2 regions of the Streptomyces roseofulvus genome follow, and region 2 is predicted to be linked to the other one. Evidence: riboswitches for the same ligand, from Rfam matches in the RefSeq annotation. Region 2 holds a riboswitch; the other holds the start of a gene.
The links. Region 2 has a riboswitch for glycine ahead of gcvT (glycine cleavage system aminomethyltransferase GcvT). Riboswitches for the same ligand answer to the same signal wherever they lie in the genome.

Region 1 (15,397 bases), 4.2 Mb from region 2:
ACGGCGTGCGGGTCGTGGAGGCCGACGGGCGGTGGGTGATGGTGCTGCCGGACCCCGCCGAGGCCGTCACCCATCTGTGGGCCGAGGGGCCCGACGACACCTCCGCGCAGGCGCTGCTCGACGAGTGGGCGCAGGTGGTCGAGAGCGCGGGTCGCTGACCCGACGACGGGAAGGGCCGGGCGGCGGAGGCAGCGTGTCGCCCGGCCTTTCCCGGGGCCATTCGGCGGTACGGCGTGCGACGTGCGACGATGTGCGGCATGTCGCAGCAGCCCCCCGTTCGGAGCACCGGATCTCCGCCCCCGCGCCCGGACGCGTCGATGTCGCTGCTGAACAACGTCATCGACCACGCGCTGGACGACGGGTACGCGGAGGCGACCGCCCGGCGTGAGGCCGAGGGCGGCGCGCTGCCCAAGCCACTGCGGGCGAAGCTCGGTCTCGCGGCCGGTCTGGTGCTCGCCGCCGCCGTGGTGACCGTCGGCGCCGCCGAGGCCCGCGTCTCGGCGCCCGTCGTCGCCAAGGAGCGGCAGGAGCTCATCGACCGGATCGAGGGCGAGAACCGGGCGGCCGACGACCTGGAGCGGGACGTCGAGCGGATCCGCGCGGAGGTCGGCGAACGGCAGCGGGTGGCGCTCGAACAGCACGGCGGCGACCAGGCCGAACTGGTCGCGCTGCTCTCCGGCGCCACGCCCGTGCAGGGCCCGGGCGTGAAGCTCGTGGTCGACGACGCCAAGGGCTCCGACGGCGGGGGCGGCGGGCCGCGGGAGAGCGCCGGATTCTCCGACACCGGGCGGGTCCGCGACCGTGACATGCAGCGGGTGATCAACGGACTGTGGGAGTCGGGCGCGGAGGCCGTGTCGATCAACGGACAGCGGCTGACCTCGCTCTCGGCGATCCGGGCGGCCGGCGACGCCATACTCGTCGACAACCGGCCGCTGGTGCCGCCGTACACCGTCCTCGCCGTCGGCGACGGGCAGCGGCTGAGCACCGCCTTCCAGGACAGCGCGGACGGGCAGTACCTGCACGCGCTGGTGGAGAACTTCGGGATCCGCAGCAGCATCTCGGCCGAGGGCGAGCTGAGCCTGCCGGCCGCGCCGAGCCTGATCGTACGTACAGCTGAGCCGAGGGGGGCCGGGGCGGCGCAGCCGACCGACGGCGCCACGGCGGACAAGGGGAAGGCAACATCGTGATCGCCGTACTGGGCCTGATCGTCGGAGTCGTGGCGGGACTGCTGGTCCGGCCCGAGATCCCGGCGGTCGTCGAGCCCTATCTCCCGATCGCCGTGGTCGCCGCCCTCGACGCGGTCTTCGGCGGCCTGCGGGCCATGCTCGACGGGATCTTCGTCGACAAGGTCTTCGTCGTCTCCTTCCTCTCCAACGTGGTCGTGGCCGCGCTGATCGTCTTCCTCGGCGACAAGCTCGGCGTCGGCGCGCAGCTGTCCACCGGTGTCGTCGTCGTGCTCGGCATCCGGATCTTCTCCAACGCGGCCGCGATCCGCCGCCATGTCTTCCGGGCGTGAGGCCGATGAGTGTGAACCCGAACGACGAGCAGCCGGAGACGGGCGGCGAGAAGCCGAAGGCGGCCGAGACGCCGGAGCCGCCGAAGGCATCCGCGACGCCGAAGGCGCCGGAGGCGGAAGCGCCGCGTGCGGCGGCGGAGCCGGCGGCCGGTACGGAGGACGGGGCGGCGCGGCCCGTGGAGGGTGGTGAGAGCGCTCCCGAGGACGCTCTGCCCTCCCCGGAGGCCGGGGCCGGTGCCGGGGGCGCCCAGGACGGGCGCCGGCGCCTGGCGGACGCCCTGTGGCCGCCGCGGGTGACGCGGGCCCAGCTGGTGGTGGCGCTGCTGCTGGCCTGTCTCGGTTTCGGTCTCGCCATCCAGGTCTCCTCGACCAGCGAGGGCAGTGCCCTGCGCGGTGCGCGGCAGGAGGACCTGGTACGGATCCTCGACGAGCTCGACGACCGGACCCAGCGGCTGGAGGACGAGAAGGCGCGGCTGGAGAAGCAGAAGTCGGAGCTGGTGACCAGCTCCGACCAGGCCGAGGAGGCCCGCCGGCAGACGCAGGAGAAGGAGCGGCAGCTCGGGATCCTGGCCGGCACGGTGGCCGCCGAGGGGCCGGGCATCACGCTGACGGTGACCGATCCGGTCGGCGCGGTCGAGTCGGACATGCTGCTCGACGCCATCCAGGAGCTGCGGGCGGCCGGCGCCGAGGCGATCCAGGTCGACGGGGTGCGGGTCGTCGCGGACAGCTATTTCACCGGGGGCGGTGATGACATGCGGATCGATGGAACGCAGGTGACCGCTCCGTACGTCTTCAAGGTCATCGGCAAGCCCGAGGATCTCGAGCCCGCGCTCAACATCCCCGGTGGAGTCGTGCAGACCCTCGAGAAGGAGCAGGCCACGGCCACGGTGGAGCGGTCGGCGAAGATCGTCGTCGACGCCTTGCGACCCGCGAAGCGGCCTGACTACGCTCGGTCGTCCTCCCAGTGAGAGAGGGGGCGAGGGGTCCCGCGACATGGGCTGGAGCGTTGCGGGGGGTCGGCGCACCACAACGGTGGTGCGTGGTGGAAACTGTCCGGAGGATGCGGACGTTGTGAAGGTGTCCGGGTCGGCAGGTGTGATGGATCTCGGTTCGTCCTGCCCCACGGGCGGGTCTGTTTCGGTCAAGGGGAATCGCCCGTGAAGTTGTTTGCGAAGTTGTTCGGCAAGAGCGCACGCGAGGACGGCGGCAACGCCAGGCACCGCGCGCCGCGCCATGCCCAGAGCGAGGAGCAGGGCGGCGAGCGCCCGCTCTTCCGTGACGAGGTCGGTGGCGACATTCCGGGCGCGCCGGGCGCGTCGTCTGTTGACCCCGCCGGTGCCGCGCGCATAGGTTTCGGTGAACCATCAACCTCAAGTACGGGTGGAGGGTTCAACCCCGATCCGTACGCGACCCAGACCTCCGCGGGGCAGCCGCGGCAGGAGGACGCGTCCATGCCGGTGTGTACGAGGTGCGGTCACCGCAATACGGCGGACAGCCGGTTCTGCTCCCACTGCGGCACGCCGCTGCGGGGCGGGATCGCCGCCGAGCGTCCTTCCGAGACGACGTCGACGATCTCGATCTCGGGCCTGGAGGCGTACGACGCCGAGACCACCGGCCAGATCGCGATGCCGGCGCTGTCCGCCGAGGCCCTCGCGGCCGTCGAGGCGCTGCCGCCGGGCTCCGCGCTCCTGGTGGTGCGCCGCGGTCCGAACTCGGGCAGCCGCTTCCTCCTGGACGGCGAGCTGACGACGGCCGGCCGGCACCCGCAGAGCGACATCTTCCTGGACGACTTCACGGTCTCCCGGCGGCACGTCGAGTTCCGCCGGCGCCAGGACGGCAGCTTCACCGTCGCCGACGTGGGCAGCCTCAACGGCACCTACCTCAACCGTGAGCCGATCGACTCCGACGTGGTGCTCAACAACGGCGACGAGGTGCAGATCGGCAAGTACCGGCTGGTCTTCTACGCGAGCCAGCGAGGCGTCTGACACGCCTGGCGGAGATCTTCAGGAAAGGCCCATGGTGCGAACACCGACGGGCGGTGCCGGCTCCGGCACCGCCACCGCGGGTGACCGGCTGGTGAGTATCGGCACCGTGCTGAACCAGCTGCGGGACGAGTTTCCCGAAGTGACGATCTCCAAGATCCGCTTCCTGGAGGCCGAGGGGCTCGTCGAGCCCCGGCGCACGGCCTCCGGGTACCGGAAGTTCAGTCCGCAGGACGTGGAGCGGCTCGCCGCCGTCCTGCGGATGCAGCGCGACCACTACCTTCCGCTGAAGGTCATCCGGGAGCACCTCGACGCCCTCGCCCGCGGCGAGCAGGTGCGGCTCCCGGCGCCCGGGCGGCGCCGTGACCTGCTGGACGGCCTGCTCGACGGCCCCGCGGACGAGGCGGCCGGGGAGCGGCCGGCCGTGATGCGGCTCGGGCGGGCCGAGCTGGTCGCCGCGGCCGGGGTCACCGAGGCCGAGCTGGCGGAGTGGGAGTCGTACGGCCTGATCGGCGAGAGCGAGGGCGGCGGCTACGACGCGGAGAGCGTGAACGTGGCGCGCATCGTCGCCGATCTGGGGCGGTTCGGGCTGGAACCCCGGCACCTGCGGGCCGTGAAGGCGTCGGCGGACCGGGAGGCCGGGCTGATCGAGCAGGTCGTGGCGCCGCTGCGCCGCCACCGCAACCCGCAGACCAGGGCGCATGCCGAGGAGACCGCCGCCGAGCTGGCGCAGCTGTCGGTGCGGCTGCACGCCGCGCTGGTGCAGACGGCGCTCGGGATCCGCCTCCAGTGACCTCCCCGGAGGGCTCCGCCGCCGGGTCGCGGGGGCGCTGAGCGGGGGCCCGACTATCCAAACCGGTCGGGCACGTCCTAGGGTTGCTGTGTGAACGAGCTCGACGTTGTGGGTGTCCGGGTGGAAATGCCCTCCAACCAGCCGATCGTGCTCCTGCGCGAGGTGGGAGGCGATCGGTACCTGCCCATCTGGATCGGACCCGGCGAGGCGACCGCGATCGCCTTCGCCCAGCAGGGCATGGCGCCGCCCAGGCCGCTGACGCACGACCTGTTCAAGGACGTGCTGGAGGCCGTGGGCCAGGAGCTCACCCAGGTCCGCATCACTGATCTGCGGGACGGGGTCTTCTACGCCGAGCTGGTCTTCGCCAGCGGTGTGGAAGTGAGCGCGCGGCCGTCCGACGCGATAGCCCTGGCCCTGCGGACCGGTTCGCCGATCTTCGGCAGCGACGGTGTCCTCGACGACGCCGGCATCGCGATCCCCGACGAGCAGGAGGACGAGGTGGAGAAGTTCCGCGAGTTCCTCGACCAGATCTCGCCCGAGGACTTCGGGAGCCAGTGACGGCCCCCGGGCTCCGGGAGCCGGTGGCGGGGGAGGACCCCTGGCGCCGGCCGGGCCGCGGTGGGAAGGGGCGTTCGAGCGGCGCCGTCGGCGCATTCGAGTAGCCTTTCCCCGGAGAGGGATGCGTGAAACCACTCTCCGGGTGATTATCACTCGGCGTGCCGAGTGTGGCGATCGTTGACGCACCCCTGGCGACTGCCTACCTTCGAGTGGGCAGGTCAAGGACGGAGGGTCGGCGTGATGAGCAGCGCGGACGGTACGGCAGGGAGCTCGCTCGGACGCGTGTCCGAGGAGAGCGCTCCGTATCCGCTTCACGGCAGTGTGGGCGACTTCGGCACGGAGACGGGCACCGGGGTGGCGGACGAGGCGATCGGCTACCGAGGCCCCACGGCCTGCGCGGCCGCCGGCATCACCTACCGCCAGCTGGACTACTGGGCGCGCACCGGGCTCGTCGAGCCGAGCGTGCGGCCCGCGTACGGCTCCGGCACGCAGCGGCTCTACAGCTTCCGGGACGTCGTCGTCCTGAAGATCGTCAAGCGTTTCCTCGACACGGGCGTCGCCCTCCAGAACATCCGGGCGGCCGTGCAGCACCTGCGCGCCCGCGGCTTCCGCGATCTGGAGCGCATGACGCTGATGAGCGACGGCGCGACGGTCTACGAGTGCTCCTCGCCCGACGAGGTCGTCTCGCTGCTCCAGGGCGGGCAGGGCGTCTTCGGCATCGCGGTGGGCGTCGTCTGGCGGGACGTCGAGTCGGCGCTCTCGCAGCTGCACGGGGAGCGGGTCGACACCGGCGAGACGCTGGTCCGGCACAACCCGCAGGACGAGCTGGCGCGGCGACGGCGCGACCGGGCCGTCTGAGGGTCCCTTCCGGCCGGTGCGGGCGGGCTCGCCCGTACCGGCGATTGTCAGTGGTGTGAGGCAGCATCGGAGTCGTGAGAGCCGCCCCCACGATCCTGCATCTGGACATGGACGCCTTCTTCGCCGCCGCCGAGCAGGCGTCGAAGCCGAGCCTGCGCGGCAAGCCCGTCGTCGTGGGCGGGCTCGGGCCGCGGGGCGTGGTCGCCACCGCCTCGTACGAGGCGCGGCGCTTCGGGGTGCACTCGGCGATGCCGATGGGGCAGGCGCGGCGGCTGGCGCCCAACGCCGCGTACCTGGTGCCGCGGTTCGCCTTCTACCGGGCGATCAGCGGCCAGGTCATGGAGCTGCTGGGGCGGCTGTCGCCGCTGGTGGAGCCGCTGAGCCTCGACGAGGCGTTCGTGGACCTGGAGGCCGGGGGGCTGGCGGACGACAGCGCGAGCGCCCGGGCGGTGGGGGAGCGGCTGCGGGCGGAGATCCTGGCGACGACCGGGCTGACCGGGTCCGTGGGGCTCGCCGGATCCAAGATGCTGGCCAAGATCGCCTCGGAGGAGGCGAAGCCGGACGGTCTGGTGCTCATCGAGCCGGGCACCGAGCGCGCGCTCCTCGCGCCCCGGTCGGTGCGGATCATCCCCGGCGTCGGGCCGGCAACCGGCGACCATCTGCGGCGGGCCGGGATCACGACGGTCGCCGACGTCGTGGAGGCCGGCGAGGACGAGCTCGTGAGGATCCTGGGGCGGTCGCACGGGGCCGGGCTGTACCGGATGGCGCTGGGGCACGACGACCGGCCGGTGGTGGCCGAGCGGGACGCCAAGTCGGTCTCCGTGGAGGACACCTTCGACGTCGACCTGCACGACCGGCTGCGGATCCGGCTGGAGGTGGAGCGGCTGGCGGAGCGGTGCGTGGCGCGGCTGCGGGGCTCGGGGCACTCGGGGCGGACCATCGTGCTGAAGGTGCGCCGGTATGACTTCTCGACGCTGACCCGGTCCGAGACGCTGCGGGGGCCGACGGACGACCCGCTGGTGGTGCGGGAGGCCGCCGAGCGGCTGCTGGAGCTCGTGGACACGACCGGCGGGGTGCGGCTGCTCGGGGTCGGGGTGAGCGGGCTCGCCGACTACACGCAGGAGGACCTGTTCGCCCAGGCCGAGGCCTCGGAGGAGGCCGCGGGGAGCGGCGCGGCGGAGCCGGTGGCGGATGCCGTGCCGTCCGTGGTGCCCGCCGCGCCGCCGACCGCCACCGAGACCGCGGTACGGCGCTGGGCGCCGGGTCACGACGTGCGGCACGCGGTGCTCGGCGCCGGCTGGGTGCAGGGGAGCGGGCTCGGGCGGGTCACCGTCCGCTTCGAGGAGCCCGGCGGCACGGCTCCGGGACGGGTGCGCACCTTCTCGGTGGACGATCCCGACCTGGAGCCGGCCGATCCGCTGCCGCTGGTGCCGGGCGGGGTGACGGGGGCGGAGCGGGCCGCCCCGGTCGTCCGCCCGGGTGAGTGAGCGCGCGCTAGGCGGCGTCGTCCTGGCCCGCGAGGCGGCCGAAGTCCGGGATGTGCTCCGGCGGGGGCGGCAGCGTCAGCTCGTAGTGGCGGTAGAGCTGGAGTTCCTGCTCGGGGGAGAGGTGCCGGCCCACGCCGAAGTCCGGGGCGTCCTTGATGAGGGAGCGGTCGAAGGGGATGTGGAGGCCGTCGTCGGCCAGCTCGCTCGGCTCCAGCGGGACGAAGGCGTCCCGGCTGAACAGGCCCGTGCGGACGGCCGCCCACTCGGGGACGCCGGTCGCGTCGTCCAGGTACACCTCGTCCACGGTTCCGATCTTGTGTCCGTTCCGGTCGAACGCCTTGCGGCCGATCAGGCTGCGCGGATCGATGTCGGTCTGCACGGTCCCTCCAACTGGTCGCAACTGCACTACACCCCTACGAAAGTGCACATCTGCGATGTCGGCCACTTGAGCGATGACAGCGACAACGGCGCTGGTAGGCTGGCTGTGGCTGTCGACACCGTGCGGGAGAGTCCTCCGGAGAAGGTTTCCGGGGGCGCCGAAGGAGCAAATCCTCCCCGGAATCTCTCAGGCACCCGGTACCGCGCGGGCGAGGTCACTCTGGAAAGCAGGGCGGGAGTCCGACGGCCCCCGCTCTCACCGACGGTGAAAGCCGGCGTGCCCCGCGCGTGCCGGTGAAGCTCTCAGGTTGAGATGACAGAGGGGGAGGCCGTCCGGGCACCCGCGCCGAGGTGCCCCTCGCAGGTCGTGACGACCAGGAGGCCCCCGCATCATGACCGCCAACCGCACTCCGCTCTCCGAGCTCGAACAGGGAATCCCCTTCGAGCAGCGGCACATCGGACCCGACGCCGAGGCGCGGGCCAAGATGCTCGCCCAGGTCGGGTACGGCTCGCTCGACGAGCTGACGGCCGCCGCGGTGCCGGACGTCATCAAGAACGCCGAGGCGCTGGACCTGCCCGGCGCCCGCACCGAGGCCGAGGTCCTCGCCGAGCTGCGCGCCCTCGCCGGCCGCAACCAGGTCCTCGCCCCGATGATCGGCCTCGGCTACTACGGCACCTTCACGCCGCCGGTCATCCTCCGCAACGTCATGGAGAACCCGGCCTGGTACACGGCGTACACGCCCTACCAGCCGGAGATCTCGCAGGGCCGCCTGGAGGCGCTGCTCAACTTCCAGACGATGGTCGCCGACCTGACCGGTCTGCCGACCTCCGGCGCCTCCCTCCTCGACGAGGGCACCGCCGCCGCCGAGGCCATGTCGCTCGCCCGCCGGGTCGGCAAGGTCAAGAACGGCGTCTTCCTCGTCGACGCCGACGCCCTCCCGCAGACGATCGCCGTCATCCAGACCCGCGCCGAGCCGACCGGTGTCGAGGTCGTCGTCGCCGACCTCTCCGACGGCATCCCGGCCGAGATCGCCGAGCGCGGCGTCTTCGGCGTGCTCCTCCAGTACCCGGGCGCCTCCGGCGCGGTCCGCGACATCAAGCCGCTGATCGACGCCGCCCACGAGCTCGGCGCGATCGTGACCGTCGCCGCCGACCTGCTCGCGCTCACCCTGCTCGAATCGCCGGGCTCGCTCGGCGCGGACATCGCCGTCGGCACCACCCAGCGCTTCGGCGTCCCGATGGGCTTCGGCGGCCCGCACGCCGGCTACATGGCCGTCCAGGACAAGCACGCCCGCTCGCTGCCCGGCCGCCTGGTCGGCGTCTCCGTCGACGCCGACGGCAACAAGGCCTACCGCCTCGCCCTGCAGACCCGCGAGCAGCACATCCGCCGCGAGAAGGCCACCAGCAACATCTGCACCGCCCAGGTGCTCCTCGCCGTCATGGCCGGCATGTACGCCGTCTACCACGGCCCGGACGGCCTGAAGCAGATCGCGCAGCGCACCCACCGGTACGCCGCGATCCTCGCCGCCGGCCTGACCGCCGGGGGCGTCGAGCTCACCCAGGGCGCCTTCTTCGACACGATCACCGCCCGGGTGCCCGGCCGCGCCGACGCCGTCGTCGCCGCCGCCCGCGAGGCCGGCGTCAACCTGTACCCGGTCGACGCCGACCACGTCTCCGTCTCCTGCGACGAGACCACCGGCCGCGAGCAGCTCGCCGCCGTCTGGGGCGCCTTCGGCGTCACCGGCGACGTCGAGGCCCTGGACGCCGCCACCGAGGACGCCCTCCCGGCCGCGCAGCTGCGCTCCGACGCGTACCTCACCCACCCGGTCTTCCACGCGCACCGCTCCGAGACCGCCATGCTGCGCTACCTGCGCCGCCTCGCGGACCGCGACTACGCGCTCGACCGCGGCATGATCCCGCTCGGCTCCTGCACCATGAAGCTGAACGCGACCACCGAGATGGAGCCGGTGACCTGGCCCGAGTTCGGCCAGATCCACCCCTTCGCGCCGATCGACCAGGCCCAGGGCTACGTCACGCTCATCACCGAGCTGGAGGAGCGCCTGGCCGAGGTCACCGGCTACGACAAGGTCTCGATCCAGCCGAACGCCGGTTCGCAGGGCGAGCTGGCCGGTCTCCTCGCGGTCCGCGCCTACCACCGCGCCAACGGCGACGAGCAGCGCACCGTCTGCCTCATCCCGTCCTCCGCGCACGGCACCAACGCCGCCTCCGCCGTGATGGCCGGCATGAAGGTCGTCGTCGTGAAGACCGCCGAGGACGGCGAGGTCGACGTCGAGGACCTGCGCGCCAAGATCGCGCAGCACCGCGACGAGCTCGCCGTGCTCATGATCACGTACCCGTCGACGCACGGCGTCTTCGAGGAGCACGTCGCCGACATCTGCGCCGAGGTCCACGAGGCCGGCGGCCAGGTGTACGTCGACGGCGCCAACCTCAACGCGCTGGTCGGCCTCGCCAAGCCGGGCCACTTCGGCGGCGACGTCTCGCACCTCAACCTGCACAAGACCTTCTGCATCCCGCACGGCGGCGGCGGCCCCGGCGTCGGCCCGGTCGGCGTCCGCGCCCACCTCGCCCCGTACCTGCCGAACCACCCGCTCCAGCCCACCGCGGGCCCGGAGACCGGCGTCGGCCCGATCTCGGCCGCCCCGTGGGGCTCCGCCGGCATCCTGCCCATCTCCTGGACGTACGTCCGCCTGATGGGCGGCGAGGGCCTGAAGCGCGCCACCCAGGTCGCCGTCCTCGCGGCGAACTACATCGCCAAGCGCCTGGAGCCGCACTACCCGGTGCTCTACACCGGCCCCGCCGGGCTCGTCGCGCACGAGTGCATCGTCGACCTGCGTCCGCTGACCAAGGCGACCGGCGTCACCGTCGACGACATCGCCAAGCGCCTGATCGACTACGGCTTCCACGCGCCGACCATGTCCTTCCCGGTCGCCGGCACGCTGATGATCGAGCCGACCGAGTCCGAGGACCTGGCCGAGCTGGACCGCTTCTGCGACACGATGATCGCGATCCGCGCCGAGATCGAGAAGGTCGGCTCCGGCGAGTGGCCCGCCGAGGACAACCCGCTGCGCAACGCCCCGCACACCGCGGCCGCGCTGGGCGGCGAGTGGGCCCACGCCTACGACCGTGACGTGGCGGTCTTCCCCGCCGGCGTCTCGGCCGCCGACAAGTACTGGCCGCCGGTCCGCCGCATCGACGGCGCCTTCGGCGACCGGAACCTGGTCTGCTCCTGCCCGCCGCTGGACGAGTACGACCACTGACCGCGGGCATGACAGAGGGCCGGTCCGGAGTCTCCTCCGGGCCGGCCCTCCGGCTGTGCCCGCGCGGTCGCTCAGGCCGCCGTCGTCACCCGGCCCGTCGTCAGCGGCCGGTGCGGAGCGATGATCTGCCCGTCCGGCAGCAGTTCGCCGGTGTCCTCGAAGAGCAGGACGCCGTTGCACAGCAGGCTCCACCCCTGCTCCGGATGGCAGGCCACCGGGCGGGCGGCCTCACGGTCGGCGGAGTCGGCGGTGGGACAGGCAGGCTGGTGCTGGCACATGGGTGGGTTCTTTCGCTGCGTCGTGGTGGTTTTCCTGCGGCTCTGCGCGCTCATGGCCGCCCCCGTCGGTCGGTTCGGTTCCGGTCCCAGTCTTGCCGCACGGACGCCCTTCCGCAGGTATTTCGCGTCAGCTCGTCCGCTCCTGGGAAGACGCATCACCCGCAGGGGCGGTTCAGGTCAACACCCCCGCCAATTCGGGTGGTTCGGGGTGGCCCGAGCGGGCTAGTCCGTACGGGCGGGGTGTTCGGCGCGGGCGTTCGGACGCGGGTTCCGGACAGCAGTGCGCCCCGTGACCCGAGGGGGTCACGGGGCGGTGCGCGCGGAGCGGATCAGGCGGGCGCCGCGGAGCCGAGCAGCGGCGGCGGCGCGAGTCGCGTACTGAGCACGGGCAGCAGATCGGCCACCCGGTAGGGGCGGTGGGGGGCGATGCCGGGCGGTGCCGGGGCGAGCGGCACCAGGACGTCGGCGGAGGCCGTCTCCGGCTCCGGGTCGTCCGGGTCCGGCTCGGCGTGCAGCCACAGCGTCAGCATGTACAGCTCCGGCACCGACAGCAGGCGCGGCTGGTACGTGCCCGGCAGCGCCTCCGCCTGGACCAGGGCCCGCTCCGTGGCGGCGACGTACGGCCCCTCGAAGAAGTGCGAGAAGGACCAGCCGTCCGGGGTGAGCATGGTGTCCGCGGCCGCGATCGCCCGGTCCCCGCTCCGGATCAGGAAACGCCACCCGACGAGCCGGGTGCCGGGCGCCTGTTCCGGCGCTCCGGAGATCCGCAGCACGTGGACGGGCAGCGGGAGTTCGGGACTCAGTGGTCCGGTCGCGGCCCGCAGGGCCGGGGTGCGGGCCTCGCGTACGGCCGTGGGCGAGCCGAGTGCCGCGAGGACACTGCGGAGGGCCGGCGCGGGGGCCGGGGAGGGTCGGAGCATCGTGTGGGTCGCCTCTCGCTCAGGAGACACGGGGATACGGGTTCGCGCTGCGGGGTGGGCTTCGACGGCGCTGTCGGCGGCGGGTGCGGAGCGGGGGGCCACGGGTCATGGCCGGCGCCGGCGCTCTGCCTCGTCCGCGGAGTTTATACGACGCGTGTTCAGAGATTGTTTCCGCTAGACGCCACCGATATTCCTGACAAGGCGTCATCAGGTCGTATGCGGAGGGTCGCGGCGCGGAATCGGAGCGAAGACAGGATCTCCGCCCTCACATTCCCCGGCAAGCCGGACGTCAGAATTCCGAGAGCCCGACCGAGCGGCTCGGCGGACCGATATGACAGTGGTATATGTCGTCGGCCGGTCCGAAGGCGGAGAGGCGCGTGGCGACAGGTGCGTACCAGACTATCCGTGGAGCGGCCGGAAAAGCAGGCGTTGTCGATCAGTGGCGTGGGCATCATCGTCCGTACGCGCGGCCCGCCCGGGGCCGCCCGCGCGGGAGGGACGCCTCGATGGGGGAGAAGGTCGCGACGGACGGGTTCGGCCCGGCCGACCGACAGCGCTACCGGCGCAAGCTCCAGCAGTGTCTGGCGGGGCTCGCCCGGCTCCTCGCGGAGCAGCGGTTCGACCGCCCGCGCAACCTCATGGGCGTCGAGATCGAACTCAATCTCGCCGGCTCCGACGGACTCCCGAGGATGCTCAACGACGCCGTCCTCGAAAAGATCGCGAGCACCGATTTCCAGACCGAACTCGGAATGTTCAATCTGGAAGTCAACATCGCCCCGCGCAGGCTCGGCGGCCACGTTTTCGACCGGCTCGCGGAAGAGCTCAGAACCGGACTGGGATATGCCGACCGCAAGGCGGCCGAAGTCGACGCCGGGGTCGTCATGATCGGCATTCTGCCGACCCTCTCCCAGCGCGAGCTCGTCTTCGAGAACCTTTCCTCGGCCGATCGCTACGCCCTGCTGAACGACCAGATCCTGACTGCCCGGGGGGAGCAGATCACCCTCGACATCCAGGGCGTCGAGCGGCTCCGGCACAGCTCGGAGTCGATCATCGCGGAGGCCGCCTGCACCTCGGTCCAGCTGCACCTCCAGGTCACCCCGGCCCGCTTCGCCTCCGTCTGGAACGCCGCCCAGGCCGTCGCCGGCGTGCAGATAGCCCTCGGCGCCAACTCGCCCTTCGTCTTCGGCCGCGAGGTGTGGCGCGAGTCCCGCCCGCCGCTCTTCACCCAGGCCACCGACACCCGTCCGCCCGAACTCCAGTCCCAGGGGGTCCGGCCGCGCACCTGGTTCGGCGAGCGGTGGGTGGACTCGGTGTACGACCTCTTCGAGGAGAACGTGCGCTACTTCCCCTCGCTGCTGCCGCTCTGCGACGAGGAGGACCCGCTGCGCGTCCTCGACGAGGGCGGGGTGCCGCAGCTCAAGGAGCTGGTCCTGCACAACGGCACCGTCTACCGCTGGAACCGGCCGGTCTACGGCTGGGTCGACGGCGTCCCGCACCTGCGGGTGGAGAACCGGGTGCTGCCCGCCGGCCCCACCGTCACCGACGTCCTCGCCAACGCCGCCTTCTACTACGGGCTCGTCCGCTCCCTCGCCGACGACCCGCGCCCGCTGTGGAAGCGGATGGCCTTCGAGGACGCCGAGGCCAACTTCGACACCGCCTGCCGGTACGGCATCGAGGCGGAGCTGCGCTGGCCCCGGCCGGGCCGCGCGGGCGGGATCGCCACCCAGCCCGCCGTGCGCCTCGTCCTCGACGAGCTGCTGCCGCTGGCCGCGGCGGGACTTGACGCCTGGCACATCGACCCCGCGGACCGCGACTTCTACCTGGGCGTGATCGAGCAGCGGTGCCGGCGCCGGGTGAACGGCGCGTCCTGGCAGGCCGACACCTTCCACCGGGCCCTGGAGTCCGGTCTCGACCGGGAGGCGGCGCTGGCGGCGACGACCCGGCGGTACCGGGAGCTGATGCTGGAGGGGGAGCCGGTGCACACCTGGCCGGTGGGTGCCGAGGGGGCGTGAGCGGAGGTCGGGGGCGGCCCTGGATGGCGCTCCGCCCGTGCCGTCGCGCATGATCGTCGTACGGGGGCCGAGGCGGGCCCCCGGCGGTCGCGACGGGAACGGGAGACGGGTCTGGTGTCGGAACAACGGGTCGTGGACGCGGCCCCGCCCCCGGGCGGTCTCTCGCGGCGGATGCTGCGCTCCGAGACGCTCATCGTGCTCGCGCTCTCGCTCGGGGCGAGCGCGGTCTCCTCGCTGATCAGCTTCATCGGCTCGCTGACCCGGCCCGGCTCGCTCAAGGAGCAGGCCGCCGGCCTCAACGGGTCGTACGTCCCCGGACGCCCCTGGCTCGACCTCGCCTGGCAGCTCTTCGGGATCGCCACCGCGCTGGTGCCGGTGGTGCTCGTGGCGCACCTGCTGCTGCGGGAGGGGTCCGGGCTGCGGGACATCGGCTTCGACCGGACCCGGCCGTGGTCGGACCTGGGGCGCGGGGCACTGCTGGCGGCCGGCATCGGCAGCGCCGGCCTCGCCTTCTACCTGGCGTCGCGGGCCTCGGGCTTCAACCTGACGGTGGTGCCCGAGTCGCTGCCCGACGTGTGGTGGAAGTACCCCGTCCTGATCCTGTCGGCGATCCAGAACTCCGTCCTGGAGGAGGTCATCGTCGTCGGCTATCTGCTGCGCCGGCTGGGGCAGTTGGGCTGGTCGCCGACGGCCGCGCTGCTGGCGAGCTCGGTGCTGCGGGGGTCGTACCACCTCTACCAGGGCATCGGCGGCTTCGTCGGCAACATGGTGATGGGCGTGGTCTTCGTGCTGCTCTACCGGCGGTGGGGGCGGGTGGGGCCGCTGGTGGCCGCCCACGCGCTGCTCGACATCGTGGCCTTCGTGGGCTACGGGCTGCTCGCGGGGAAAGTGGGCTGGCTGCCGACCGTGTGAGCGGAGGACGACCGGAGGGGGCGTACGGCATGGGTGCCGTACGCCCCCTCCGCCGTACCGGTGCGGCGTGCGTCGGGTCCGGTCGTACCGGTGCGGTGCGGCGCGGGCCGGGTCCGGTCGTACCGGCGTGGCGTGTGCCGGGGGTTCAGGCGTGCAGTTCGCCCTCGATGACCGTCACCGCGTGGCCGGTCAGCAGGGTGCGGTCGCCGCGCAGGCGGGTGCGGACCAGGCCGGTACGGGCTCCGCCCTGGAAGCCGGTGAGCTCGTCCCGGCCGAGGCGGGCGGACCAGTACGGCGCGAGCGCGGTGTGGGCGCTGCCGGTGACCGGGTCCTCGGCGATGCCGACGGCGGGGAAGAAGCCGCGGGAGACGAAGTGGTAGCCGTTCGCCGGGTCGGCGGCGAGCGCGGTCGCGATCACGCCGCGC
Region 2 (15,397 bases):
CAGTATCCGTGTCACGTCACCGCTCATACCGCCATCATCGGACACCGCGCGGCCAGCTAATCTGACCCCCGTCAGAACAGCACCGAGAAGGGGCGGACAGCAGTGGCGGACATCGAGTCGGCACGCACGGCATTCAACCGGTACGACGTGGACGGGGACGGCTTCATCACCGCCGCGGAGTACAAGAGCGTCATGGCCCAGCTGGGTGACTTCAACGTCACCGAGACGGTCGCCGAGGCCCTCATCAAGCAGCGCGACGACAACGGCGACGGCCGCCTGTCGTGGGACGAGTTCTGGTCCCACCTCAGCAAGGCGTGACCCGGGCCTGACCTGCTCCGGGACCGGGACCGGGCGGCGTTCACCCTGAGTTGCCGCCCGTCCCGGGCTCGGTGACGATCGTCCGGTGACGCTTCCCGGACCCCTCGGCACCCCGAGCCGTCGAGGCGCCGCGGTGCTCGCCGCCGCCGCCGTCCTCGGCGTCCTCGCCGTCGCCCTCCTGGGCGCCGGCCTCGCCCGGACAGGCACCGGTGAACTGCGGATACCCGCGGCCGGCACCACCACCCTGCTCCGGATCCTCCTCCTCGCCGGACTGGCCCTCGCCGTCGGCGAACTCGCCGGCACCCGGCTGGCCGGCGACGGCCCCCTGCCGCGCCGCCTGGCTGCCCCCGGCGCCCTGCTCGCCGCGGCCGCCTCCGCCGCCCTCCTGCTCCTCCTCGCCGCCGTCAGCGGGCTGAGCCTCCCCGTCGTCTACGGGCTCCGCGAGGGCCGGCTGCTGCTGGTCACCGCCAACGCCTGTCTGCTCGCCGCGGTCTGCGCCGCCTCCCGGCGCCCCGGCCTCGCCGCCCTCCCGCTCGCCGCCGCGATCGTCGCCGAGGCGCTGCGCGCCCACCCCGAGAGCGCCGGCTTCGGCGTCGGCGCCGGACTCACCGTCGTCCACCTCACCGCCGCCTCGCTCTGGACCGGCTCCCTGCTGTACGTCCTCCGGGTGCTGCGGCTGCGCGGCGGCGGCCGCGAGGTGCTGCTCCGGTACGCCCGGATGGCCGCCTTCGTCTACGCCGCCCTGGCCGTCACCGGCACCGTCTCCACGCTGCGCCGGCTGCCGCTGGACGTCGTGCTGGGGACCGCGTACGGCAGGGTCCTGCTCGTGAAGCTCGCCCTCTTCGGCGGCGCCAGCCTGCTGGCCCTGATGGCCCGCTCCCGCCTGATGTCCGGCGCCGACGCCCGCCCCCCGGCCCGGATCGAGCTCACCGCCCTCGCGGTGATCGTGGCCCTCTCCGCCCTCCTCACGGTGGTGCCGGACCCGCACTGGATCCGCTCCTGACCGCTCGATTCCGGCCGTCTGCCCGGAATCCGGCCATACGTCCGGGGATTGGCCTAGACCTATTGCCCGTGACGGGGGCGGCCGATACGTTTCGTCCCGGCTGCGCAGCCGGCACGAAACGCACGGCACCATCCCGTAACGCATCGCATCGTTCATTTCAGGAGGACATGCCATGTTCCGTCGCGTCGCCGCCGCCCTCGCCACCGCGGCCACCGCCGGGGCCCTCGCCCTCGGCGCCGCCGGCACCGCCGAGGCCGCCGGTCCCGGCTTCTATCCGCGCAGCCACCACGCCTCGTACGCGGAGTGCCAGGCGGCCGGCCAGGCGGGCGAGTGGATGTGGGGCAAGATCTACTTCTGCGAGCCCTTCCACCCCAGCCGCCCGGACGTCTACGTCCTCTGGGTCCGCTACTGACCCGCACGCGCGAAGGCCGGTCCCGCGGGGGCGGGACCGGCCGTGCGTCACGTACGCGCGCGCGTGCTCAGCACTCGATGATGTTCACCGCGAGGCCGCCGCGGGCGGTCTCCTTGTACTTGACGCTCATGTCCGCGCCGGTCTCCTTCATGGTCTTGATGACCTTGTCGAGGGAGACCAGGTGGCTGCCGTCGCCGCGCATCGACATCTTCGCCGCCGTCACGGCCTTGACCGCCGCCATGCCGTTCCGCTCGATGCAGGGGATCTGGACCAGGCCGCCGACCGGGTCGCAGGTCAGGCCCAGGTTGTGCTCCATGCCGATCTCGGCCGCGTTCTCCACCTGCTCGGGGGAGCCGCCCAGGACCTCGGCGAGGGCGCCCGCCGCCATCGAGCAGGCCGAGCCGACCTCGCCCTGGCAGCCGACCTCGGCGCCGGAGATCGAGGCGTTCTCCTTGAAGAGCATGCCGACCGCGCCCGCCGCCAGGAGGAAGCGGACGATGCCGTCCTCGTCGGCGCCCGGGACGAAGTTCATGTAGTAGTGCAGGACGGCGGGGATGATGCCGGCCGCGCCGTTGGTCGGGGCGGTGACCACCCGGCCGCCCGCCGCGTTCTCCTCGTTCACCGCCATGGCGTAGAGCGTGATCCACTCCATCGCGTGCGCCGCCGGGTCGCCCTCGGAGCGCAGCTTGCGGGCGGAGGTCGCGGCGCGGCGGCGGACCTTCAGGCCGCCGGGGAGGATGCCCTCGCGGGACATGCCGCGCGAGACGCAGGACTGCATGACCCGCCAGATCTCCAGGAGCCCCGCGCGGATCTCCTCCTCGGTCCGCCACGCCTTCTCGTTCTCCAGCATCAGCGAGGAGATCGACAGGCCGGTCTCCTTGGTGAGGCGGAGCAGCTCGTCGCCGGTGCGGAAGGGGTACTTCAGGACGGTGTCGTCCGGGATGATCGGGTTCTCGCCCGCCACCGCGTCCTCGTCGACGACGAAGCCGCCGCCGACCGAGTAGTACGTCTTCTCCAGGACGAGCCCGCCCTCGGCGTCGTACGCGAAGACCGTCATGCCGTTGGCGTGGTAGGGCAGCGCCTTGCGGCGGTGCAGGACGAGGTCGTCGTCGAAGGAGAACGGGATCTCGTGGGCGCCGAGCAGGTTGATCCGCCCGCTCGCCTTGATCCGCTCGAACTCGTCGTCGGCGCTCTCCACGTCGACCGTGCGCGGCGAGTTCCCTTCCAGGCCGAGGAGGACCGCCTTCGGGGTCCCGTGGCCGTGGCCGGTCGCGCCCAGCGAGCCGTACAGCTCGGCCCGGACCGAGGCCGTCCGCGCCAGGAGGCCCTCGTTCTTCAGCCGGCGGGCGAACATCCGGGCCGCGCGCATGGGGCCCACCGTGTGGGAGCTCGACGGGCCGATGCCGATCGAGAACAGGTCGAAGACCGAGATGGCCACGGAAGGACTCCTTGTGGGGGCTAGACGTCGTTGTCTGCCGGGGTGGTGCAGAAACGCTGAGCATGGGGCGGGGCACCGCGCTCACCGTCCAGTGTGCGCGGTGCCCCAGGTGTTCCGTACGAACAGGCTCGGAACTAAATCGTACGAAATTACTTCAGGCCGGGGTACAGCGGGTGCTTGTCGGCCAGCGCCGTCACGCGGGCCTTCAGCGCCGCGGCCTTGTCCTCGTCGTAGCCCGGCTTGAGGGCCTCGGCGATGATGTCGGCGACCTCGGTGAAGTCCTCGGCCCCGAAGCCGCGGGTGGCGAGGGCCGGCGTGCCGATGCGCAGGCCGGAGGTGACCATCGGCGGGCGCGGGTCGTTCGGGACGGCGTTCCGGTTGACCGTGATGCCGACCTCGTGGAGCCGGTCCTCGGCCTGCTGGCCGTCGAGCTCCGAGTTCCGCAGGTCCACCAGGACCAGGTGCACGTCGGTGCCGCCGGAGAGGACCGAGACGCCGTGCGCCGTGACGTCGTCCTGGACCAGGCGCTCGGCCAGGATCCGGGCGCCGTCCAGGGTGCGCTGCTGGCGCTCCTTGAACTCCTCCGAGGCCGCGACCTTGAAGGAGACCGCCTTGGCCGCGATCACGTGCTCCAGCGGGCCGCCCTGGAAGCCGGGGAAGACCGAGGAGTTCAGCTTCTTCGCGAACTCCTTCTTCGCCAGGATGACGCCGCCGCGCGGGCCGCCGAGCGTCTTGTGCGTGGTGGAGGTCACCACGTCCGCGTACGCGACCGGGTTCGGGTGCAGACCGGCCGCGACCAGGCCGGCGAAGTGGGCCATGTCGACCCACAGGTACGCCTCGACCTCGTCGGCGATCCGGCGGAACTCCGCGAAGTCCAGCTGACGCGGGTACGCCGACCAGCCGGCGATGATCACCTTCGGGCGGTGCTCCTTGGCCAGGCGCTCGACCTCGGCCATGTCGACCAGGCCGGCCTCGTCCACGTGGTACGCGACCACGTTGAACTGCTTGCCCGAGAAGTTCAGGCGCATGCCGTGGGTCAGGTGACCGCCGTGCGCCAGGTCCAGGCCGAGGATCGTGTCGCCCGGCTGGGCCATCGCGAAGAGCGCGGCCTGGTTGGCGGAGGCGCCGGAGTGCGGCTGCACGTTGGCGTACTCGGCGCCGAACAGGTCCTTGATCCGGTCGATCGCGATCTGCTCGGCCACGTCGACGTGCTCGCAGCCGCCGTAGTAGCGGCGGCCCGGGTAGCCCTCGGCGTACTTGTTGGTGAGGACGGAGCCCTGGGCCTCCATGACCGCGACCGGAGCGAAGTTCTCCGAGGCGATCATCTCGAGGGTGGACTGCTGACGGCGGAGCTCGGCGTCGACGGTGGCGGCGACGTCGGGGTCCAGCTCGTGGAGGGGAGTGTTCAGAAGCGACATGAAGCGATCCCTACGGGGTCTCGGTCAGCCTGCGGTGAAGGCGGTGTACTCGTCGGCGGTGAGCAGGTCGTCCTGCTCGGCCGTGAGGCGCACCTTGAACAGCCAGCCGCCCTCGAACGGAGCGGAGTTCACCAGCGACGGGTCGTCCACGACGTCCTGGTTCGCCTCGACGACCTCGCCGGTCACCGGGGAGTACAGCTCGCTCACGGACTTGGTCGACTCCAGCTCGCCGCACTCCTCGGTCGCGGTCACGGTGGAGCCGACCTCGGGGAGCTGGACGAACACGATGTCACCGAGGGCGTTGGCCGCGTGCTCGGTGATGCCGACCGTGGCGACGCCGTCCTCGACGGCCGACAGCCACTCGTGCTCCTTGCTGTAGCGAAGCTGCTGGGGGTTGCTCATGGCCTGATTCTCCTGGATCGGGGGAGTGCGGATGTACGGGGGTCTTGCGGGGTGAGACGTGTCGTGAGACGAATGCGTCACTTCTGGCGCTTGTAGAACGGCAGCGCCACGACCTTGTAGGGCTCGTGGGTGCCGCGGATGTCCACGCCCACGCCCTCGGTCCCGGGGGCCGCGTGCGCCGCGTCGACGTACGCCATCGCGATCGGCACGCCGAGCGTGGGGGAGGGGGCGCCGGAGGTGATCTCGCCGACGGCCTCGCCGCCGAAGACGACCTGCATGCCGGCGCGCGGGACGCGGCGGCCCTCGGCGATCAGGCCGACCAGCTTGCGCGGCGGGGCGGTCTCGGCGCGCTCGGCGGCGGCCTCCAGGGCCTTGCGGCCGACGAAGTCGCCCGGCTTCTCGAACTTCACGACCCGGCCGAGACCGGCGTCGAAGGGGGTGAGCGAGGTGGTGAGCTCGTGCCCGTACAGCGGCATGCCCGCCTCCAGGCGGAGCGTGTCGCGGCAGGACAGGCCGCACGGGATCAGGCCGACGCCCGCGCCCGCCTCGGTCAGGGCCTTCCAGACGCCCTCGGCGTGCTCCGGCTTCAGGAAGAGCTCGAAGCCGTCCTCGCCGGTGTAGCCGGTCCGGGCGATCAGCGCCGGGACGCCGGCGACGGTGCCGGGGAGGCCCGCGTAGTACTTCAGGCCGTCCAGGTCGGCGTCGGTGAGCTGCTTGAGGATGCCGGGGGACTCGGGGCCCTGCACGGCGAGCAGGGCGTACGCGTCGCGGTCGTCGCGGACCTCGGCGTCGAAGCCCCCGGCACGGGCCACCAGGGCGTCCAGGACGACCTGGGCGTTGGAGGCGTTCGCCACCACCATGTACTCGGTCTCGCCGAGGCGGTAGACGATCAGGTCGTCGAGGATCCCGCCGTCCTCCTGGCAGATCATCGTGTAGCGGGCGCGGCCGTTGCCCACCGTGGAGATGTTGCCGACCAGGGCGTAGTCGAGCAGGTCGACGGCCTGCGGGCCGGTCACGGTGATCTCGCCCATGTGGGAGAGGTCGAAGAGGCCGGCCCGGGTGCGGACGGCGTTGTGCTCGTCGCGCTCGCTGCCGTACCGCAGCGGCATGTCCCAGCCGGCGAAGTCGGTCATGGTCGCGCCCAGCGAACGATGCAGGGCATCGAGGGCGGTCAGGCGGGGGGTGGTGCTCATGATGGACGTGGCTCCCGGGTCCCGAAGGCGGAAAACATGACAGGCAAGGACGTTCCTCCCCATCTGTCATGGAACCTGAGAGGTTCACCGGGGGCATCCCCGGCTTGCACCTTGGGTGGGGACACGACGGGTGTCCCGCTTTTCAGATCTGCCTCATCCACGCGGTACGGGGCCTGAGAGATTCAAGGGAGGGACTTGCTCCTTCGGCGCCCGGACGGCCCCAGGGCCGGTCCGGAACTCTCCCGCGCGGATTCGAGCGGCCGGTATGCGGTTGTGGGCGCTGCGCGCGCCTGGCGCGCACATCCTCGCATACGGTGTCGGCGCCGCAAATCGCTTGTCTCGGATTACCGTTTCTTTACACTTCGTGGGCAAGGGTCTCCGTGAGGTCACCCGGTACGTCTCCCGGGGCCCGACAGGGGGAGCAGCGATGAGGATCCAGCACACCGGCGTCTTCGCCGGCGAAGCAGCCATACCGGCCCAGCGGGCCCGCGCCCGGACCCGCGCCCGCGGGCGCGTCGTGCGGGACCTGCGCGACCGGGGCGGGCGCGGCCCGCGCGCCCTGACCTTCGCCGCCGGCGACGTCGTGGTCGTCTCCGGACTGCCCGGCAGCGGCAAGTCCACGCTGCTGCGGCGGACCGCCGAGGGCCGCGGCGTCGACTCGCAGGACGCCCGCGAGCGCTGGGAGGCCCGGATGCCCCGCCTCCTGCCGTACGCGCTCTACCGCCCGCTGGTCCGGATCGCCCACTACGCCGGGCTCCGGCGGGCCCTGCGCTCCGGCGCCGGGGTCGTCGTCCACGACTGCGGCACCCAGTCCTGGGTCCGCGGCTGGCTGGCCCGCTCCGCCGCCCGCCGCGGCCGCGCCCTCCACCTGGTCCTCCTCGACGTCGATCCGGCCACCGCCCGGGACGGCCAGCGCGAGCGGGGCCGGGGGGTGTCCGCGTACGCCTTCGCCCGGCACCGCAGGGCCGTCGGCCGGCTCGTCGCCGCCGTCGAGGCGGGCCGGCTGCCCCGCGGCTGCGCCTCCGCCACCCTCCTCGACCGGGACGCGGCGACCGTGCTGCGCCGCATCGGCTTCCGCGACACCGCCTGACGCCCGTCCCGGAGGCGGGTTCTGGTCACGGCCGGGGCGGGGCGGCGTTAGGGTGCTGCGGGACGGCCGGGACCAGGGCCGTACGAGAAGGGGACGGAACCACCGTGGACGTGACGTGGCCGGGCAACGAGCTGGAGGAGGCGCTGGCCGCCGCGCTCGGGGAGCCCGCGGCCGGAGGCCGGCTCATCGAGGTGCTCGGCCGCAGCCAGGTCTGGGTCCCGCTGCCCAACGGCGGCGGCCCCGACAGCCCCAGCCTGGACCTCGCCACGATGGAGATCGGCGGCGCCGCCTACGTCCCCGTCTACAGCTCGCAGGAGCAGTTCCTCGCCTGCGTCGGCGACCACATGTCCTTCACCGTCGCCCCCGCCCGTGACTTCGCCCGCGGGCTGCCCCCGCAGCTCGGCATCGCGGTGAACCCCGGCGGCGTCGTCGGCGTCCCGCTGCCCCCGCCCGCCGTCGCCGAGCTCTGCCGGGTCGGGCGCACCGCCCTCGACGGGCCCGCGTCCGGAGGCCGGGTCCGGCTCTTCGAGCCCGACTGGCAGGACGACCCGGTCGACTTCCTCGCCGCGGCCGCCGCCGAGTTCGACGCCACCGGCGTCGTCGCCACCGCCCGCCGCACCCTCGCCAGCGTCGAGGGCACCGAACCGGCCCTCTTCGTCGGCGTCCAGCTCACCGGCTGGGACGGCGTCGACCGCAACGCCCCGCTGGACGCCCTCGGCCGCGCCCTCGGCCGCGTCGAGGTCGCCTGGCCGGTCAACCTGATCCTGCTCGACATGGCCGCCGACCCGGTCGGCGACTGGATGCTGGAACGGGTGCGCCCCTTCTACCAGCGCGCCACCGGGTGACCTCCGGTCCTGTCTAAGCTGGACCGACCGACACCGATCCACCGAACCGAGCCGTACGACACAGAGGACAGAGGGGCGGGACCCAGGGTGAGCGCGTCAGGGGGCGCCACGACCGGACAGGTCGAGCACATGCTGCGCCAGGTGGCGCCCGGACGCTACGACGCGTACGAGGGGCTGCTGCACGCCCTGGCCGACGGCGAGCTGTACATGCTGCTGTGGCAGGGCAGCCCGGGCTCGCCGGAGGCCCAGTACGGCAACATGGAGGTCGACGGCCTCGGGTACGCGCCCTGCGTCACCTCCGCCGGCGAACTCGCCGCCTCCGGCTGGCACCGCGCCCACGAGCGCGTCACCGGCCGTGAGATCGCCCGGGCCCTCTACCCCGAGCGCTGGGGCGTCTGGCTCAACCCGCACGCGCCCGGCGGCGGCGTCGGCATCCCGTGGGCCGATCTGCGGCGGATCGCCACCGGCCTCGACCGGATGCCCGCCGGGCCCCTCCGGGTCTCCGAACCCGCCCTGGAGATCCCGCACTTCTACGCCCAGCTGACCCAGAACGCGCACCGGACCCCGGCCGTCCGCTCGCTCCGCCGCGGCTGGGTGCAGCCCGCGCTCGGGACCCCGTACCTGGTCATCGGCCTCGATCTGTACGACGGTTCGGCGGCGACCGTGGACGAGGTGCGCGCGATGATGCGCCAGTCGATCAACGCCGTGCCCGAGGGGCTGCCCGTCTCGACGGTCGCGCTCTCCGACGCGTACGACCCGGTCGCGCTCTGGCTGCGGGCCCACGCGCGGCCCTTCTACGACCGCGAGGCGCACGGCACCCCGTCCCAGCATGCGGGATCCCACCGTCCGGGATACGGCTACCCGCCGGCGCAGCACCGCTGACGCCCCCTTCGCACCCGTTACCCCGCCCTGGCCGAAATGCCTTGCCAGGGCGGGGTTTTGCGTCCACTTGAAGCCGCTCCGGCCGTCGATGTCCGGCAACCGCCCGATTTGGTGAGTGTCCGGGTCTCAGGTTGGTATCACCGCTATGCGGACTGTTCTCTGCGCCGTCACTCGCCAGTAGCGTTCGGCCGGTCAAGACCACACATGGCGACCCAGGGGTGGACCCATGCGCATACTCAATTCCCGGTCGACCCGGGCTCTGACGGCGGCCATCACGGTCGGCCTCATCGCCACGGGCTGCGCGAGCGACCGGGACAAGGACGAGAACAAGTCCGGAGCCAAGGACACCTTCGTGTTCGGCGCCCCCGGCGACCCGGCCTCCCTCGACCCGGCCCTCGCCTCCGACGGCGAGACCTTCCGGGTCACCCGTCAGGCGTTCGAGGCGCTCCTGGAGCACGAGTCCGGTGGCAGCAAGCTCATCGGCGGGCTCGCCGAGAAGTGGTCGAGCAACCCCGAGGGCACCGTCTGGACCTTCAACCTCCGCAAGGGCGTGAAGTTCCACGACGGCGAGACCTTCGACGCGAAGGCGGTCTGCGCCAACTACGACTACTGGTTCAACTGGAAGGGCACCTACCAGTCGAGCGCGGTCTCGTACTACTGGCAGACCATCATGGGCGGCTTCAAGGCCAACGAGGACAAGGAGACGCCCAAGGCGAACTACAAGTCCTGCACGGTCAAGGACGACGCCACCGCCGTCATCGAGGTCTTCGAGCCCTCCGCCAACCTCCCCGGCGGCTTCTCCCTCCAGGCCCTCGCGATCCACTCGCCGAAGGCGCTCCAGGAGTACGCGAAGCAGCAGGTCACCGAGGCCGGCGACGCCATCACGTACCCCAAGTACAGCCAGGAGGCCGGCACGGTCGCCGGCACCGGCCCGTACAAGATCACGAAGTGGAACAAGGGCAACAAGGAAGTCGCCCTGGAGCGCTTCGACGACTACTGGGGTGAGAAGGCCAAGGTCAAGAACCTGGTCTTCCGCACGATCGACACCGAGGAGGGCCGCCGCCAGGCGCTCCAGGCCGGTGACATCGACGGCTACGACCTGGTCGCGCCCGCCGACATCAAGACCCTCGAGGGCGCCGGCTTCCAGGTCCCGACCCGTGACGTCTTCAACCTGCTCTACCTCGGTATGACGCAGGAGGCCAACCCGGCGCTGAAGAAGCCCGAGGTCCGCCAGGCCATCGCGCACGCCGTCGACCGCGAGAACATCGTCAAGACCCAGCTGCCCGAGGGCGGCAAGGTCGCGACCCAGTTCATGCCCGACACCGTCGCCGGCTACTCGGAGAACGTGAAGAAGTACGCCTTCGACACCGCCAAGGCCAAGTCGCTCCTCGCCGGCGCCGGCGCGAGCGGCCTGTCGGTCGACTTCTGCTACCCGACCGAGGTCACCCGCCCGTACATGCCTGCCCCGCAGGACATCTTCGAGCTGGTCAAGGCCGACCTGGAGAAGGCCGGCATCAAGGTCAACCCCAAGCCGAAGAAGTGGAACCCGGACTACGTCGACGCGGTGGAGAAGGGCGGCTGCGCCCTCCACATGCTCGGCTGGACCGGTGACTTCAACGACGGCTACAACTTCATCGGCACCTGGTTCGCCGGGTACGACAAGCAGTGGGGCTTCAAGAACGACAAGGTCTTCAACGCGGTGAAGGCCGGCTCGCTCCAGGGCGACCCGACCAAGCGCACGGACCTCTACAAGGCCGCCAACGAGGCGATCATGGAGTACCTGCCGGGTCTCCCGCTGACCTCCTCCCCGCCGGCCATCGCGTTCGGCAAGAACGTGGTCCCGCCGAAGGTCTCCCCGCTGACGCAGGAGAACTTCGCCGAGGTCTCCTTCAAGTAACACACCCGTAAGCGGTCCGCCCGGTCACGCGTTCCTCCCGTGACCGGGCGTCCGCGCATCCACCCTCCATACGCAAGAAAGGGGCACGCGGGGTGTTGCGACTCGTCGTACGACGACTTCTCCAGCTCATACCCACCCTGCTCGGCCTGTCGGTTCTGCTCTTCATCTGGCTGAACCGACTGCCCGGCGGACCCGCCTCAGCGATCCTGGGCGAGCGGGCGACCGAAGCCGATGTGGCGCGCATCAACCGCGCGCTGGGCCTCGACCAGCCGATCTACGTCCAGTACGGACGCTTCCTCAAGCGGCTCCTCGACCTCGACCTCGGCACCTCGGTGCAGACCGGACAGCCCGTCTGGGACGAGTTCGTGCTGCGCTTCCCCGCCACGGTCGAACTCAGCCTCGCGGCCATGCTCATCGCCACCGTCGTGGGCATCCCGCTCGGCTACCTCGCCGCCCGCAAGCGCGGCGGCTGGATCGACGTGGCCTCCGTCTCCGGCTCCCTCGTCGGCATCTGCATCCCGGTCTTCTTCCTGGCACAGCTGCTCAAGGGCGCCTTCGGCGAGATCTTCGGCACCTTCGGCCGCCAGTCCACCGGCATCGACGCCACCAGCGTCACCGGCTTCGCCGTCCTCGACGGCGTGCTGACCGGCGAGTTCGACGCCGCCTGGGACGCCCTCATGCACCTGGTGCTGCCCGGCATCGCCCTGGCCACCATCCCGCTCGCGGTCATCGTCCGCATGACCCGCGCCAGCGTCCTGGAGGTGCTCGGCGAGGACTACATCCGCACCGCCGAGTCCAAGGGCCTGGAGCGCCGGGTCGTCCGCGTCCGCCACGTGCTGCGCAACGCGCTGCTCCCCGTCGTCACCGCCATCGGCCTGCTCACCGGCAGCCTGCTCTCCGGCGCGGTGCTCACCGAGTCCGTCTTCACCTTCGGCGGCATCGGCTCCTTCATCCGGACCGCCATCGACGCCCGCGACTACCCGGTGCTCGTCGGCTTCATCATGTTCATCGCCATGATCTACGTGGTGATCAACATGCTCGTCGACCTCGCGTACAGCGTCATCGACCCGAGGGTGCGGGTGCACTGATGAGTCTGACCAACACTGCCTCCAAGATCGACCGGCTCGCCCAGCTCACGGCGAAGACCGAGACCGCCAGCGGCGCCAGCCTGTGGCGCGAGGCGATGCGCCGGCTGCGCAACAGCAAGATGGCGCTCATCGGCGGCGCGATCATCGCCGGCTTCGTCGTGCTCGCGATCATCGGCCCCTGGATCGCCCCCTACAGCCCCACCGAGCAGACCTGGCGCGGCGAGGTCTTCGCCAACCGCGGCGAGTTCGTCGGCGCCCGCGCCGAGAACTGGTTCGGCCTGGACCACCTCGGCCGCGACCTGTTCTCCCGGATGCTCGTGGGCGCCCGCCAGACGCTGCTCGTCGGCGTCGTCTCCATGCTCATCGGCCTGCTGATCGGCGCCCTCGTCGGCATCGTCTCGGGCGCCGCGGCCACCCTCGGCGGGAAGGCCGGACGGCGGATCGACGACGCGATCATGCGCGTCACCGACATCCTGCTCGCCCTGCCGTCGCTGCTCCTCGCCGTCTCCGTCGCCGCCGTGCTGGGCCAGTCGCTCACCACCGTGATGATCGCCGTCGGCGTGGTGCAGATCCCGGTCTTCACCCGGCTCCTGCGCGGCTCGATGCTCGCCCAGGGCGGCAGCGACTACGTCCTCGCCGCCCGCTCGCTGGGCATCCGCAAGCGGCGGATCGTCTTCACCCAGATCCTGCCGAACTCGCTGAGCCCGGTGATCGTCCAGGCGACGCTCAGCCTCGCCACCGCCATCATCGAGGCCGCCGCCCTCTCCTACCTCGGACTCGGCAACCCCGACCCCGCGGTGCCCGAGTGGGGCGTCATGCTCTCCGCGGCCCAGCGGTTCTTCGACAACGAGCCGATGATGTCCATGTACCCGGCGGTCGGCATCGTCATCACCGCCCTCGGCTTCACCCTGCTCGGCGAGGCCATGCGCGAAGCCCTCGACCCGAAGCTGCGAGGCTGACATGCCACTGCTCACCGTGGACGAACTCACCGTCACCTTCGGCGGCCGCGGCCGCAAGGACGTCCGGGCGGTCAACGGCGTCTCGTTCAGCGTCGACCAGGGCCAGGTCGTCGGCCTCGTCGGCGAGTCGGGCTGCGGCAAGTCCGTGACCTCGCTCGCCCTCATGGGGCTGCTGCCCGCCAAGGGCGTCACCCTCGGCGGCCGGGCCGACCTCGACGGCACGGAACTGCTGTCGCTCTCCCCGTCGAAGATGCGCGACCTGCGCGGACGCGACATGGCGATGATCTTCCAGGACCCGCTGTCCTCGCTGAACCCGGTCGTCCCCATCGGCGTCCAGGTCACCGAGATCCTCCAGCGCCACCGCGGGCTGAAGGGCGAGGCCGCCCGCAAGGAGGCCGCCCACCTGCTCGACCGGGTCGGCATCCCCGACCCCACCCGGCGGCTCAAGGAGTTCCCGCACCAGCTCTCCGGCGGCATGCGGCAGCGCGCGCTCATCGCCATGGCGGTGGCCTGCGCCCCCCGCCTGCTCATCGCCGACGAGCCGACCACCGCGCTCGACGTCACCATCCAGGCCCAGATCCTCGAACTCCTCAAGGAACTGGTCGACCAGGAGGGCACCGCGCTGCTGATGATCACCCACGACCTGGGTGTCGTCGCCGGCCTCTGCGACCAGGTGAACGTCCTCTACGCGGGCAAGGTCGTCGAATCGGCCGCCCGGCGCGAGCTGTTCGCCCACCCGACGCACCCGTACACCCACGGCCTGCTCGGCTCCATCCCCCGGCTCGACGCCCCCCGCGGCGAGCCGCTCCACCCGATCCGCGGGTCCATCAACGACCAGATCGCCTGGGCCGACGGCTGCGCCTTCGCCCCGCGCTGCGACCGGTACGAGATGGAGTGCCTCACCGGCACGCCCGAACTGACCGAACCGCGCGCGGCCGGCCACCGCGCCCGCTGCGCGAACCCGGTCCTCGCCACGACGGAGGTACCGGCATGAGCCTGCTCGAACTCGACGGCGTGAAGGTCCACTTCCCCGTCAAGAAGGGCATCCTCTTCGACCGCACGGTCGGCCACGTCTACGCCGTGGACGGCATCTCGCTCAAGGTCGAGGCGGGCCAGACGTACGGCCTGGTCGGCGAGTCGGGCTGCGGCAAGACCACGCTCGGACGGGCCGTGCTGCGGCTCGTGGACGTCACCGACGGCTCCGTCGTCCTCGACGGCACCGACGTGGCCAAGCTGCCGGAGAAGGAGCTGCGCTCCTTCCGCCGCCGGCTCCAGATGGTCTTCCAGGACCCGCTGGGCAGCCTCAACCCGCGCCAGAACATCGAGTCGATCCTCAGCGAGGGCATGGCCGCGCACGGGATCGGCGCGAACCAGGAGGAGCGGCGGGAGAAGATCCGGGAGATCCTCGCCAAGGTGGGCCTGCCCGCCAACGCGCTCTCCCGCTACCCGCACGAGTTCTCCGGCGGCCAGCGCCAGCGCATCGGCATCGCCCGCGCGCTGGTCCTGGAGCCGGACCTCATCATCTGCGACGAGCCGGTCTCCGCGCTGGACGTCTCCATCCAGGCGCAGGTGATCAACCTCCTGGAGGAGCTCCAGGAGTCGATGGGCCTGACCTACCTGGTCATCGCCCACGACCTGGCCGTCGTCCGGCACATCTCGGACGTCATCGGCGTGATGTACCTCGGCGCGCTGGTGGAGGAGGCGCCGAGCGACACGCTGTACGAGGAGCCGCTGCACCCGTACACCCGGGCGCTCATGTCCGCCGTGCCGGTGCCCGACCCGGAGGTCGAGGAGCGGCGCGAGCGGATCCTCCTCCGCGGCGACCTGCCGTCCCCGGCGAACCCGCCGGCCGGCTGCCGCTTCCACACCCGCTGCCCGTGGGCGCAGCCCAAGTGCGCGGAGGAGCGGCCGGAGCTCACGGACGCGGGCGACGGCCACAAGGTGGCCTGCCACTTCACCCAGGAGATCCGCTCGGGCGAACTCCGCGCGGCGGGCGAGACCGACGCCACGGCGATCCCGGCCCAGGCGAAGGCCCCGGCGGAGGAGACCGCCTCGAAGGCGACACCGGCCGAGGCGACGCCCTCGGCCGAGGGCGCGGCCGAGGCGACCGCTTCGGACGAGGCCGCTTCGGAGGAGGCGCCGGCCGAGGCGACCGCTTCGGACGAGGCCGCTACGGAGGAGGCGCCGGCCGAGGCGACCGCTTCGGACGAGGACCCGTCGGAGGAGGCCGCCCAGGACGAGGCGCCGGCCGAGGGGGCCCCGGGCGACGGGGGCGCCTCCGGGAAGGCCGGGGGCAAGTAGCGCGGAGCCGGAAGGGCCCGTCCGCCGTGTGGCGGACGGGCCCTTTCCGTACACACGGCACAATTGGCCGGTGCTTCACGATCTGTTCAGCCCGTCGGTCCAACACACGCTCGACCTCGTCGGGATCTTCGTCTTCGCCATCTCCGGCGCC

Region 1: linked by a shared signal. The riboswitch ahead of gcvP (aminomethyl-transferring glycine dehydrogenase) and the one ahead of gcvT (glycine cleavage system aminomethyltransferase GcvT) in region 2 are both predicted to bind glycine.

Annotation. Positions count from the first base shown of each region.
Region 1 is NZ_BAAAWE010000001.1:1,485,771-1,501,167, reverse strand. Features, by position in the region: gene ABFY03_RS06900 (mannose-1-phosphate guanyltransferase) at 1-158, shown strand, start outside; gene ABFY03_RS06895 (DUF881 domain-containing protein) at 258-1,187, shown strand; gene ABFY03_RS06890 (small basic family protein) at 1,184-1,516, shown strand; gene ABFY03_RS06885 (DUF881 domain-containing protein) at 1,522-2,484, shown strand; gene ABFY03_RS06880 (double zinc ribbon and FHA domain-containing protein) at 2,566-3,501, shown strand; gene ftsR (transcriptional regulator FtsR) at 3,533-4,291, shown strand; gene ABFY03_RS06870 (bifunctional nuclease family protein) at 4,382-4,849, shown strand; gene ABFY03_RS06865 (MerR family transcriptional regulator) at 5,090-5,707, shown strand; gene ABFY03_RS06860 (DNA polymerase IV) at 5,782-7,194, shown strand; gene ABFY03_RS06855 (PRC-barrel domain-containing protein) at 7,202-7,573, opposite strand; glycine riboswitch at 7,687-7,786, shown strand; glycine riboswitch at 7,787-7,902, shown strand; gene gcvP (aminomethyl-transferring glycine dehydrogenase) at 7,965-10,850, shown strand; gene ABFY03_RS06845 (DUF5999 family protein) at 10,922-11,128, opposite strand; gene ABFY03_RS06840 (hypothetical protein) at 11,458-12,048, opposite strand; gene ABFY03_RS06835 (glutamate-cysteine ligase family protein) at 12,555-14,060, shown strand; gene ABFY03_RS06830 (CPBP family intramembrane glutamic endopeptidase) at 14,232-14,972, shown strand; gene ABFY03_RS06825 (PhzF family phenazine biosynthesis protein) at 15,118-15,397, opposite strand, start outside.
Region 2 is NZ_BAAAWE010000001.1:5,639,948-5,655,344, forward strand. Features, by position in the region: gene ABFY03_RS26195 (GNAT family N-acetyltransferase) at 1-27, opposite strand, end outside; gene ABFY03_RS26200 (EF-hand domain-containing protein) at 103-318, shown strand; gene ABFY03_RS26205 (CopD family protein) at 404-1,321, shown strand; gene ABFY03_RS26210 (hypothetical protein) at 1,494-1,733, shown strand; gene ABFY03_RS26215 (L-serine ammonia-lyase) at 1,801-3,171, opposite strand; gene glyA (serine hydroxymethyltransferase) at 3,321-4,589, opposite strand; gene gcvH (glycine cleavage system protein GcvH) at 4,614-4,991, opposite strand; gene gcvT (glycine cleavage system aminomethyltransferase GcvT) at 5,069-6,184, opposite strand; glycine riboswitch at 6,238-6,335, opposite strand; glycine riboswitch at 6,337-6,439, opposite strand; gene ABFY03_RS26235 (AAA family ATPase) at 6,612-7,274, shown strand; gene ABFY03_RS26240 (enhanced serine sensitivity protein SseB) at 7,379-8,119, shown strand; gene ABFY03_RS26245 (enhanced serine sensitivity protein SseB C-terminal domain-containing protein) at 8,207-9,001, shown strand; gene ABFY03_RS26250 (ABC transporter substrate-binding protein) at 9,228-10,898, shown strand; gene ABFY03_RS26255 (ABC transporter permease) at 10,991-11,986, shown strand; gene ABFY03_RS26260 (ABC transporter permease) at 11,986-12,945, shown strand; gene ABFY03_RS26265 (ABC transporter ATP-binding protein) at 12,947-13,939, shown strand; gene ABFY03_RS26270 (oligopeptide/dipeptide ABC transporter ATP-binding protein) at 13,936-15,246, shown strand; gene ABFY03_RS26275 (trimeric intracellular cation channel family protein) at 15,317-15,397, shown strand, end outside.